Regions from separate parts of the Xenorhabdus sp. TS4 genome, predicted to be linked through region 1. Evidence: predicted binding sites of a transcription regulator. Region 1 holds the regulator's gene; each other region holds the start of a gene.
The links. The regulator LexA, encoded in region 1, represses DNA repair genes until DNA is damaged. The targets are predictions, from matches to a motif close to TNCTGTATGTACATACAGNA.

Region 1 (4,298 bases):
AACATAAACCAGTTCATGACCATCCTGTGCCAACTGGCGAACTCGTTCGGCGTTATGAACATTGATGCCTTGATACAAACGGTTCCAGGTCCAACTTAAAACCCGATCGGTCAAGCGTACGGTTTCATAGGAGAAATTTGCAGCAATCTCTTCCAACATATTGATGGCGTTCTGCTTTGCCTTTTCGGGAGAGATTTTCTTGCTACGGGCTTCATCAGCAATCGCTTTTTCTATTGCTTTTGATGTCAGTAACTTGTTGAACAGATCCTGTCTGGCAGGCAAACGAGGCCCAACCGCCGCAAGACGCTGGCGGGAATAGTGCATCCGAGCCACACGGGCGAGTTTATTGGCGATGATATTATCTGTACCATGCTCGTCGGCCATACGGCGTAAAGACACAGGTGTGGAGAAACGGACAAAACTATCCCGTCCAAGCCATAAGATCGCAAAAAACTTCTGCACGCCATTTAGCAAGCGTAATTGTGGGGTTGTATGCCCTTCTTGCCCTTCGCGTCCTGGGGAACGGCCAAACATGACGGAAACGGGCACCATCTGGATATCCAGATCGGGATTATTGTGATGCAAGTCCAGATAAGAGTGGAAAATTCTCACAGATTCATGTTTTGGCGCATAACAACGGAACACACGTGGACCATTATCGATAAAGACACAACTGGGAAGCTGTGTATCACCAATTTCCAAAGGGTTCAACGGATCGGGCAGATCTTGCGCCAGACATTGTTGACGTAGAGTCAATAAGTCTGTTTTTGATCGATACGGCAGTATATACAAAATAGGCCGAGTCGTATCAAGACGCAGTTCTGCAATAGGATCCGTAGGGATTAGTTTACTTTTTACTAATAATTTTAGTGGTAAATTCAATAACTTATAATATATTTTACGCCAACCTGACATAACTGCTTTAAGCCTCTTGTTAGCAATGCATCGCAAGGATACCAGAAACAAGTTTTGAGATCTGTGTAAATAAGACAATAATAAGAGCTAAAAGTTATATATCCATACAATCATGAAGTTCATTAAAGAAATTTTTATGGCAAATCAATCAACAGGTTTAAGCCGTATCATTAAAGCGGCTGGGTATTCGGTGAAAGGAATCAAGGCTGCATGGCAAAATGAAGCGGCATTTCGGCAGGAAGCAATTGCTGCCATACTTGCGATCATTATTGCATTTTCTTTAGATTTTGGCTTACATGAGAGACTCCTCCTGATTGGCTCTGTTATGCTGGTGGTCATTGTCGAAATCCTCAATAGTGCCATAGAAGCAGTCGTGGATCGCGTCGGTAGTGAATATCATGAATTATCAGGTCGAGCGAAAGATATGGGGTCTGCAGCTGTGTTGCTTACCATACTTTTGGCGTTGTTTATTTGGGGAATGATCTTTTGGTCGCATTTTATGCACTGAGGTAGTGTGTGTTTTCATCAGATACGTTATTTAGCTGCTTTTACATGCTGACAGGTTCCCAATTCGACTTTACCTGTATATACTCACAGTCTGACTGTATAAACAAACAGGGGGCGAAATGAAAGCATTAACTGCCAGGCAGCAGCAAGTCTATGACTTGGTGCGTGATCATATTTCGCAAACGGGTATGCCACCAACACGTGCTGAAATTGCAGCGCGACTTGGTTTTCGTTCACCTAACGCAGCAGAAGAGCATTTAAAGGCACTTGCGCGTAAAGGGGTGATAGAGATTATCTCTGGTGCGTCCAGAGGTATCCGTTTGCTGCTTGAAGAAGATGAAGGGGCAGGATTGCCGTTGATCGGTCGTGTTGCTGCTGGGGAACCACTACTGGCTCAGGAACACATCGAAAGTCACTATAAGGTTGATCCTGAATTATTCAAACCAAGCGCTGACTTTCTGTTACGTGTCAGTGGGATGTCCATGAAAGACATTGGGATTATGGACGGAGATTTACTGGCTGTACATAAAACACAGGATGTTCATAATGGGCAAGTCATTGTGGCGCGCATTGAAGATGAAGTCACAGTAAAACGCTTCAAACAAACAGGAAATAAAATTGAACTGATTGCTGAAAATCCGGAATTTAAACCCATTGTTGTTGATTTGAGCGAGCAGAATTTCACTATTGAAGGATTGGCAGTCGGCGTTATTCGTAGCGGGGACTGGTTCTGATTGTAAAGGCGGATAATTGCAGTTTGCCATTCTGGGGCGGTCATTTTTCCCAGAACCCGTTAAACTTAAGTTTAACGGGAACTTGAAAAATATAAGATTATATTAGCTATGACCGCCTCATTGCCCAATTTGGCTTCGAGTGTTTTTTCTTATTTCTTTTTATTTTCTTCAACCGAATGATTGTGCTGGCATATATCGCGCTCTGTACAGGATTCAATCTCATGGCAGGAAGAACACATGCCATGCACTTCTATCACGCTATTTCGCAAATGAAATCCCGTACCTTGCGCTAACTGTTGAATAGCTGATTCAATATCCTTTGCATCCTTTTCGGTTACTGAACCACAAAATTCACAGATAAACATTGCCGAAGTATGGTATGGCTCTTCAAAATGATGGCAAAGCACATAGCTATTTGTAGATTCTATTTTGTGAATAAAACCTTGTTCAAGCAGAAACTCCAATCCACGATAAACGGTTGGAGGCTTGGCTTGTGGCTCGACTTCACGCAATAAATCCAGCAAATCATAAGCGCTTATCGCGCTAGGCTGTTCAGTGATTAAACGAAGAATTTCAAGGCGTTGAGGTGTCAAACGAACCCCTCTTGACAGGCAGATTGTTTCAGCCTGTGCCAGTAACTTTTTTTGATTGATAGTTTTCATTACACCTCTCACACCTAACACGATGCTAATGACTTTAATGTTATCATGTTTTTTAACCTGAGAGTGGGATCGATATGATGTTCAGTTCTCGTCTGATGTGTAACATACCTGTGAAGAAAAGTGGTTAACTTGTCATGATGGGATACTTGAAAATAAAATTAATCCGTGGATAAGAACAATAAAATGGGCTGAAAAACGGAGAAAATAAAACTGAAAATATTGGATAATATCTGAGGGTTTAAGTTAATTTATCTGGATAATTATATTGAAAATTAAAATTATATGTTGTTTGAATATGTCACTCTTCATAATTAACACTGTAAATAGTATTCTCCATTACTAATATTAGGCATGGTTTATAATGATTAATAATAAAAGCAGTTTATTCTAATGGTTCTACTTAGGAAAGAAAAAGATTTTAACATTAAAGAATTCAAAATACATCTTACTTAATTAATGGATTAAAAATGAAAGAATTATTGCAAAACCACCCGAATAATAGAAGGTTTCCTGTTAATGGTTTTCGGATAATCAAAAATATCCTCAAGGAAAGAAAAAGTGTGACATTTCTTAAGCCTATTCAGGCAGTTGGTTTAAGTGCTCTTTATATTGCAACACTTTTGTTAGGGATATTATCGACCGGAATAACGATACTGATCTTTGATGATAATAACGTATCTTCAAAGGGATATATACTTTGGGCTAGCTTGATTGGCTTGAGCTTACTTGGTATATATCTCTCCACTTACAGTTTCCAACGCATCAAAAATCTCCCTATTACCGAACAGAAACGTTATTACTTACAGGCAAAGTATTCTGTTTTGCCGGAAGAAAAGCGTCAGGCATTGCGTTTGCATATCGTTAGTTGTTATTACGATGGTTTTTGGACAGAAACATTAGAACATTACCCTTTAAAAAGCCGTGTTTCTCGCGATAATTACCAATACCGTATCTTGCCCTTATCTGATGCAGAGCCTCATCAGTCTCAAGTCTATACAGATTGGGGAATACTTAATGAAAAAGATTATTGGAAAGTACTGCATGACTTATGGGCAGGAATGCACTCAGAGCGTTTTGCGGTTGATGCGGTTTTTACCGATGGAGAAATGTTTAAGGTACTTGGCAGTTTAATTGAAGAGCCAGAGGAATATGTACAGCAATGTTCTCGCTCAATTAATGAACGTCCGCCCGTTTTACTTTGGGGATTTGATCTCTGGCGAGCGATTGTTTTGAGCCGAAATTGTTTTGCTGCGGGCTATATTAGTGAAGAAACGGCGTGGAAAAATATACTAAAAACAGCCGATTATGTTTATGAAATTTTTGGCAGCTTCGATGAATTCCACACGAATTATCGGTTAGGTAATGCCTATTGGAGCCGGAATTTTGACACAGCGAAAGGACGCCTGAAAGCGTTTTGGTTTTATAAGGAACATTGTGACTGGCCGATGGCTCAATTACCTTGGCCAAACCCGAAAGGTAT
Region 2 (4,298 bases), on a different contig from region 1:
TATTGAGGGCGGCCACGGGCTTTCCAGTCATTCACTACTTCATGTACTTCTTGATCGCGCACGAATGCACCATGAACACGTACAGGAATGGAGGAGTTTGGCGCCAAATAAAGCATATCTCCCATGCCAAGCAATGATTCTGCACCACCTTGATCAAGAATGGTACGGGAATCTATTTTACTGGATACTGTAAATGCAATACGTGTCGGAATATTTGCCTTAATCAGTCCGGTGATAATATCAACAGAAGGGCGCTGAGTTGCCAATACTAAGTGGATACCTGCCGCTCGTGCTTTCTGAGCCAAGCGTGCAATTAATTCTTCCACCTTTTTCCCGACTGTCATCATTAAGTCGGCAAATTCATCAACCATGACAACAATATAAGGCTCTTTTTTCAGCATAGGATGCGTCGCATCCATGCTGTCACCTGGTTTCCAGAACGGATCAGGGATCGGCCGCCCCATATTTTCGGCTTGCTTGATCTTATCGTTATAGCCCGCAAGGTTACGCACACCTAAAGCTGACATCAGCTTATAACGTCGCTCCATTTCATTTACACACCAACGCAATGCATTGGCTGCATCTTTCATATCGGTGACAACTTCAGTCAATAAATGTGGAATGCCCTCATAAACCGATAACTCAAGCATTTTCGGATCAATCATAATAAAGCGAACATCCTCCGGTTTCGCTTTATACAGAATACTGAGGATCATCGCATTGACCCCTACCGATTTACCCGAACCTGTCGTTCCTGCTACCAGTAAGTGAGGCATCTTACCCAAGTCAGCCACAACCGGCTGCCCTGCAATGTCTTTTCCTAAGACGATGGTTAACGGTGAAGGGTTATCACGGAATTTCTCACAGTCCAAAACTTCCCGCAGATAAACTGTTTGGCGTTTTTTATTGGGTAATTCCAAACCAACATAAGGTCTCCCCGGAATAACTTCCACGATACGGACAGCTACCGCTGAAAGCGAACGAGCAAGGTCACGCGCTAAGTTAGAAATACGCGAAGCTTTCACCCCAGGAGCTAAATCCAATTCAAATCGTGTGATGACAGGCCCCGGAGAGAATCCAACAACATCCGCTTTAACACGATAATCATTCAAACGCGCTTCAATTAAACGCGAGGTTTGCTCAAGCGCAAACATATCAACCGGTTCTTCTTCCGCCGGGGGTTCAGCCAAAAGATCCAAAGAAGGCATCGGCGTCGTTGGTTTTGGCAATGGCTGATCATTACGTATCAAAAATGGATGGAACAAACTATCTTGCTGCGGTTGCTGCGCAAAAGTATGCTGATTTCTCGATGCGTGAGAATCAAGAACAATCGCTGTATTTTTTTCCTGAATTTGTTGAGCCGGTGGCTCTGTTGACATAAATACAAACTCAGTAGGCTCAGATTGATTCAGTTGGTAACGTTCGCGTTGCTGTTGCTCAAACGCTATCCGCAACGCTTCTTCCTGCGCTTTTTGTTCATCTACTGGCTGTTCGTCTATAGTCTGTCCAGCTATGCTATTTTTCGTCAACTCATCAGCTACCGTTGGTTGTTTATCGATCGGCGTACTTGCTTCACGAGACTCTGACTCTCTGTTTCTTTCCTCAAAATCAGCACCATAGCGCTCGCGTTGCTGCTCAAGGAATTGCTGACGCAACATGTCTTGCTGTTGGGCATCCATTCGCTGTTCATTAGCTTCTGCAACCAGCTCATTCTGTCTCTCTTTTTCTTTCCGTTGCATGTGTTCTGCCAAACGGTGAGAAGGCACTTTGATACCATACAATTCGCGACGTGTCGGTATCCTAACAGGATTAGGGCGCGGCATTTCAGGACCAATACCTTGTTTAACCTGTGGATTTCTCGTCACAACAGCAGAGCTGGCAATATCCGCTGCCGCATTTTTCAAATTGACATTATCATTTGCAGGAAGAGTAAACGTCTCTGTGACATCATCTTGTGAATGCGTATTCGTGCCAGCAGAACTGTTTGTGGATAGATTTGAAATAGCCTGAGAAAAGTCATCGGATTGTGGATTTGTACCTGATTGGTCATTATCCGGCAATTCAAAAGAATAGTGAGCAGGTTCTTGTTCCTGAGGTTGATCCAATGCTGGAGCGGTTGGAGAAGCTGATGCAGGCGGTAACGCTGGATCTGTATTAGCTAATTCGGCTAACGTTGGAGCTGTCAGTAATGCATCATCTTCATCTAGTGTTTCAGTAAATATAACCATTTCATGTTTATCTGCATGCTCCGCGTGTTTTTGTTCACTGGCTGAGTGTTCGGAAACTAACGTATTTTCTAAATCATTTTCGTCATATTCAGCATTATTGCGGCCACGATTGACGACAAAACTCAGTGAATCCAGAATAACTGCACCAATTTTTTCTGCAATCGTGAGCCATGACCATCCTGTAAACAATGTGAGTCCAACAGCCCAAATGCCAAGCAAAGCCAATGTTGCCCCCAGAATGTTAAACCAAGGCAGAATCGCATTGCTGAACAAATTCCCAATGACTCCGCCAGCAGCAAAATCATTTAAATCATCAATATTGAGGGCAGCCAAACCACATGATGTCAGTATCAGGGCCAAAGCACCAATGACGCGTAATGCAAGTGTGAAGAAATCAATGTACTCTTGCCTATCTTTCTGACGGAAAGCATTCCAGCAACCTAACAACATAAATGGCGGGACTGCATAGGCAAGAATACCAAATGCCGAGAATAGCGTGTCAGATAACCAAGCACCAACACTGCCACCCCAATTGTGGACGGGTTCATGCCATGACGTCTGTGACCAGCTGGGATCAGATGGATTGAAGCTGATAAGTGCTACCATCAAGTACACAGCACAGATAGCAATAACCAACAGAACGGCTTCCAGAAGCCGGCGGCCACTGCTTATCTTCTTTAACTTAACACGTTTGTCTTCTGTATATTCCTGGTTCAAGAAAGACTCTCCAGGTTTTTCTGTTGATTAAACGGAACAACGCTGAGGATAGCTCAGCGTTGAAACTGTATGCATAAACAGGAGTGTACCTAAATTTTTCCTGTTTTGCATCTGTACATTTTAGATGAAAGCTTAACGAGTCTTAATCACTAAACGATTGCTCTGCTTCACTTCTTCCATTACAACATAAGTACGGGTGTCATTAACACCAGGAAGACGTAACAGAGTTTCTCCGAGCAATTTACGATATGCAGACATATCTGGCACGCGTGTTTTCAGCAAGTAGTCAAAATCACCAGAAACTAAATGACATTCTTGAATTTCTTCTAGTTTCTGAACAGCAGTATTGAATTGTTCAAATACATCTGCTGCACCGCGGTTCAGCGTAATTTCAACAAATACCAGCAATGATGCATCCAAATAATGAGGATTCAACAAAGCCGTGTAGCCAGAGATAAAGCCCTGACGCTCTAAACGACGCACACGCTCCAGGCAAGGTGTTGGTGACAAACCAACTCTCTTGGATAACTCCACGTTAGAAATACGGCCATCTTTTTGCAACTCGTTAAGGATATTACGATCTATACGATCAAGATCTTTTCCTGGACGCTTCTTATTATCTATCATCTTATTGCTCTCTCTTTAATATTCCTACACCTAAAACATTTTCCCTATCTCTTTCAAGCGCTTGAGCTGGAAAAGATGTCTTCAAAGGTTAACGCTTAATCTGTAACCAAGGTTTAAGGACTACTACAACTCTAGAAACAATCTCCCAGAATACAATTTCCCAGACCACAATCTCCCAGAATTCGATCAATTATCCCTTTTGCTTTCCAAGTTGCTGCTATGTTAGCTGTGCTCACTCACCCCAATCACTCAGTTACTCATATATCAGCCACTCATCACTCATATTAGTTTCTATGCGCTTGAGGTTTTGTTCCCTTGCCGCCGCACTACAACTTGAAATCCATTAGGAATACGACACGATTTACCAGAACATTGTCTCTCAGAAACACCATTTCCCAGAACACTATCTCTCAAGATACTAGCTCCCAAAACACTAGGTTTTTCAGAAACAGCTTAACGGCAATTTTTATATTCTATGAGAAAATCACCCACACTAGTTTGTCTATTTTATAGAAACAATTGATTAGCAAGAGAGATAATTATCTCTTACACAGATGTTTTCGCAAATGCACAGCCGATTGTCAAAGTAAATGAACAAAAATCAGAACAACCTGCCAAATAAATTTTCAGTAAATCGTTTCGATAGCTTGTTTTATGTCTCATATGTATAAATGACGTTCAATTCAGAAAGTTAAACAATCGTCTCTTACAATACGATTACATCAT
Region 3 (4,298 bases), on a different contig from region 1:
AGGATCTGGAAGCAATATTAGGGAAATAAGTCTACTGATAAAAACCCCATTTTAAATGGGGTTTTTAATGAATTGATCAGAATAGCCTTACTGAGCAGCTTTTGGCTGAGTCACAACTTCAGTAGTGCCCTGAATGTTGATGACTACACGACGATCTGGAGCCAGGCAGTCGATAAGTTTAGAACGAACTTTAATTTTGTCACAAGTAGAACCAGTGACAGGGTTTTCCTTACCGCGGCCTTCTGCCTGGATACTATCTGCCGGAATACCTTTAGCAACCAGATAATCTACCACAGACTGAGCCCGTTTCTGAGAAAGTGGCAGGTTGTAATTTTGGCTACCAATACGGTCAGTGTGACCGACTACCAGAACCTTGCCTTGGGTTGGATCGATTTTAGCCAGTTGGTTATACAGGTTGTCCAGTTCCTGCTGACCTTCTGCTTTCAGTGTCGATTTGTTGAAATTGAACAGAACATCAGAGCGCAGGGTAAAGCTCTTGCTTTCAACCACAGGAGCTGGCGCAGGCACAACTGGAGGTGCTACTGGGGTAACGATCGGCGCAGCTTCATCTTGTCCGAAACGGTAAGAAACACCAACACTCAGCAGGCCGTTATCTGGGCGGGCACCAACGGTGGTGGCATCACCGATGTTGTTAACCCACTGATAGTCCAGACGGGTTGCCAGGTTTTTTGTCAATGCGTATTCGACACCAATCGCGGCCAGAGGAGAAACACCCGTGTCGTCGTTTTTCAGTCTACGTTGGTCTTTTGGACCCGTTCCAGCTAATGCATTGGAATTGTAGGTCGCAGAAGAGTCTGCACGCCATACCATACCACCAAGACGAGTATAAACATCCAGATTGTCCAGTACTGGATAACTGAGTTTAGTAGTCAACTGAACGCCTTGGGCACGGAAAGCGCCATTATCAGTGCTGCCTTTATAAGCTATGCGCCCTAACCAATCGTAACCCAGTTCAAAGCCTAAGTATGGGGTTACTTGATAACCGACATAAGCACCCGCACCTAACTGGTTTTTATGGGGAGAACCGTTGCCAATCCGGTTATCATAACCATTACCGTAGAAATTTGCGTCATGGTATTGAGACCAACCCAGCTTAGCGCCGGTATACCAAGTGTTGTCCTTTGGAGCTGCTTGAGCAACAGTTGCGAAAGCTGCTACTGCCACTGCTACTGCGATAGCTGTCTTTTTCATTTTACGCCTCGTTATCATCCAAATAGGCAATTGGCTTTAAAAGCCTTATTGTTAGCCACTGGTTAAAATGTTCTGTTAGGTAACCATGCTTTAATCAGAAGATGTGTTCTGAAATATAAGAGCGGTCAGCACAACTCCCTAAACTGTGTAAAGTCTACAACGAAGTTAAAAAGTTACAAGTGCACTGTGATTCATGACACAAAAAATTTAATTACCGACTGACAAAACATAAATGTTTTTGACGAATGTTTACAATAATTACAGTATTAATATATTGATTTTCATTGCAAACAATAATGATTATCAATGGGTAGCTTAATTTTCATAAAAAATATTGAGATTAATCCTAATTTTAGTCAATGATAATAATTAGAGTAAATTTGTAGCCTATTCGATTGCGCAATAAATGGATGTGATAAATTTTGTGGTCGCATAATAAAACCAAGAGTAATACCCTTTTGCGCCGCTATTTGTAGCGTATTTAATTGATATTCTGATAATTCCGGTAACCAACCCAATACAACGCTATAATTACCGCTTGCCAACGCTTTTTCCATGGCATTAATTGAAGCAATAGGGCGAATTTGGTTTAGTTGGATAACTTTATTTAAGGGAAGCCCAGCATCTATTAACCATTGGCGACTTAACCTCTTATTAGGATTTACCCAAAGTAACCATCGATTTTCTTTTCCAGACTGGTGCAATAAAGGTAGAAGAATGTGATTAATGACAGGCTGGTGTTCGTTGTAAACCAGCTCACTGACCATGCCTTTTATCATGTGTGCAGTGCATTGAGGTAGTTTCACAAAAGACATTCTTTTCATGGTCATCCCAACCATTGTTTTGTCTGTTTTATGTTCGTCTACGGTTGTGTCAGTAGCTGTTGTTTTTTTCTCGATGAGATATTCCCATGCTGATCGGATGCTCATAATGTTCCTCGCCATAATAAGCTGTACATTTATACAGTATAACGATATTTGATTAAAAGCAAGTCTCTTTTTTTCAAAGCGCTTCGCAAAAATTTACAGAAATTAGGATTTTTCTGCCTTAACGATTGGCAGTTGGGAATAGATTGCGTATGGTTTTAATTAATTGTTCTAGTTATCTATTTTATTAACAGAAGGCATGATTAAACATTACTTTGGAATGTGATTCATGGAGTGATAAAAAATGTTTTTATCTGGGGATCGTTTTGCTCAATTGCAACATGGTGTATCTTCACTGGGAACGCTTAAGAAAAAATCTCAATTTGGCGGCATTGGATTATTAATTGATGATGTTTTATTTGCTATCAGTTCTGATGGAGAGCTTTATTTACGAGGAAATAGTCATGCTGAGGTACTATTTAAAGCCAGGGGAATGGAAAAATTTATTTATTCAAAAAGAGGAATACCTGTGACTTTGCGGTATTACCGTGTTAATGAATTACTTTGGCAGGATCAAAAACAGTTATTTGAATATGTAAATTTAGCCTACCAATACACAATCAAGGAAATAATTGATAGGCAGAAAATGCCTCTTAGGCTGAAAGATCTCCCTAACTTAGGGATTGCTTTAGAAAGGCAATTATGGAAAGTAGGTATTTCTAAAGTAGAAGAATTACGAATATTGGGGGCAAAAGCGACTTACCTCAAACTCCAGCAACATAGGAAAAAAACAAATGTCAGTTTATTGCTTGCATTAGCAGGCGCAATAGAAGGGTGTCATGTTGCGGTATTACCAGAAAAATTACGTGACGAATTAATTAGCTGGCATAGCGAATGGGTTTACCATAATTCAGATAATCATCCATAATAAGTAAAATTTGGTGAATAGGGGCGTTAGCCCCTACTATTTCCTGGTTTCATGCGACGGCTGAGGTTTTTTGGGTAACTTTCTCTTCTACTATATACTGAATGGTATGGCTTAATATAGCCGGATCATGTTCAAAATCATTCAGGGGAACATGATGAACCTGAGCAATAGCAGACAGGCCTTTTAGTAGATGGCTGGCAGAGTTATCAAAGGGTTTTTCGGTGACTAATATGATAGGACGTTTTAAGGCGGAAGCCCAACCTAACTCAATATGGGTGCCATCTGTTCTTATTAGTTGTTTCTGTTGTGGGCAGACAGGCAAAATGGCAACAAAAATGTCACATTGTTCCATCCATTGGCGATCCCGCTGGGAAACTTCCTCAGGAGTAAATAAGTGTGTTGTTTCGCCAAATTGCTCTGTACGATGAGCCGAAAAAACTTCTGCACCCAGTGATTCCAGATGGTGAATAGCAGATTTAATGTGAACTTGTAAGTTATTGTCTAATAACCTTAATTTCAATGCGTGTTGGATAGGGCCACCAACAAATACTTTAACATCAGAAAATATTATGGACATAGGGTCGCCTCTTATGGAAATAAGCTTTAATATTTATGAATAGATGATAATAATTTTTTATACAGATATTAAAAAATTATTATTGGAATAAATTGCATTTTCATTGTTGTGTTATATCTAACTTATGGCTATGTTATGTATTACAATTTTTGATTGGAGAACCTATTTTCAATGTAATCAGCAATGATATCATCTGAATTATTTTGAAAAATGTCATGACAGGAATTAGTGTTGTTTTTTTCTTTTTCAAGAAATTGACTTATCTTATTCATGGCACGTTTTCTTTCTTTAGGGTTATTAATAAATAAGTTATTGCATTTTTTAATTAATGCTAATCCTTCTTTCTCTGGTAGATATGGGGGAATATCAGGATAACCATATTCCGGTTGCCATAATAAACCGTATTCATGACTATAATAATTTTGTAGATACACTTCTAATTGTAATTGTTGACTATAGTTTTGTGGTGGTAAGAAAAAAACATCTTTATTGAGAGCGACACATTCATAAAATGTTGTCAGACCCGGATTGGCTAATACCTTACGAGCACGGTGTAATTTTTGCAGGAAATCATGCCTTGAAAAACAGCCAATATGGATATGAGGATGTGTTTTGGCAAATATTTCTGCCAAATTTACGATAGTTTTACCCCCGCCTGCAATAGTAATGTTGGTTTCATTTTGCAGATAGGGAATAGACAATAACTCTTCGAGGA

Region 2: a site for LexA is predicted at 3,009-3,028, ahead of Xets_RS07680 (DNA translocase FtsK 4TM domain-containing protein). Genes of this name have one in related genera too.
Region 3: a site for LexA is predicted at 2,161-2,180, ahead of sulA (SOS-induced cell division inhibitor SulA). Genes of this name have one in related genera too.

What each region holds. Positions count from the first base shown of each region.
Region 1 is NZ_NKHQ01000004.1:7,965-12,262, forward strand. Features, by position in the region: gene plsB (glycerol-3-phosphate 1-O-acyltransferase PlsB) at 1-915, opposite strand, end outside; gene Xets_RS03350 (diacylglycerol kinase) at 1,052-1,423, shown strand; gene lexA (transcriptional repressor LexA) at 1,542-2,156, shown strand; gene zur (zinc uptake transcriptional repressor Zur) at 2,306-2,818, opposite strand; gene Xets_RS03365 (DUF1266 domain-containing protein) at 3,379-4,298, shown strand, end outside.
Region 2 is NZ_NKHQ01000011.1:215,918-220,215, reverse strand. Features, by position in the region: gene Xets_RS07680 (DNA translocase FtsK 4TM domain-containing protein) at 1-2,945, opposite strand, end outside; gene lrp (leucine-responsive transcriptional regulator Lrp) at 3,078-3,572, opposite strand.
Region 3 is NZ_NKHQ01000011.1:284,765-289,062, forward strand. Features, by position in the region: gene matP (macrodomain Ter protein MatP) at 1-29, shown strand, start outside; gene ompA (porin OmpA) at 88-1,212, opposite strand; gene sulA (SOS-induced cell division inhibitor SulA) at 1,569-2,141, opposite strand; gene Xets_RS07930 (TfoX/Sxy family DNA transformation protein) at 2,383-3,006, shown strand; gene Xets_RS07935 (nucleoside 2-deoxyribosyltransferase) at 3,056-3,583, opposite strand; gene Xets_RS07940 (hypothetical protein) at 3,724-4,298, opposite strand, start outside.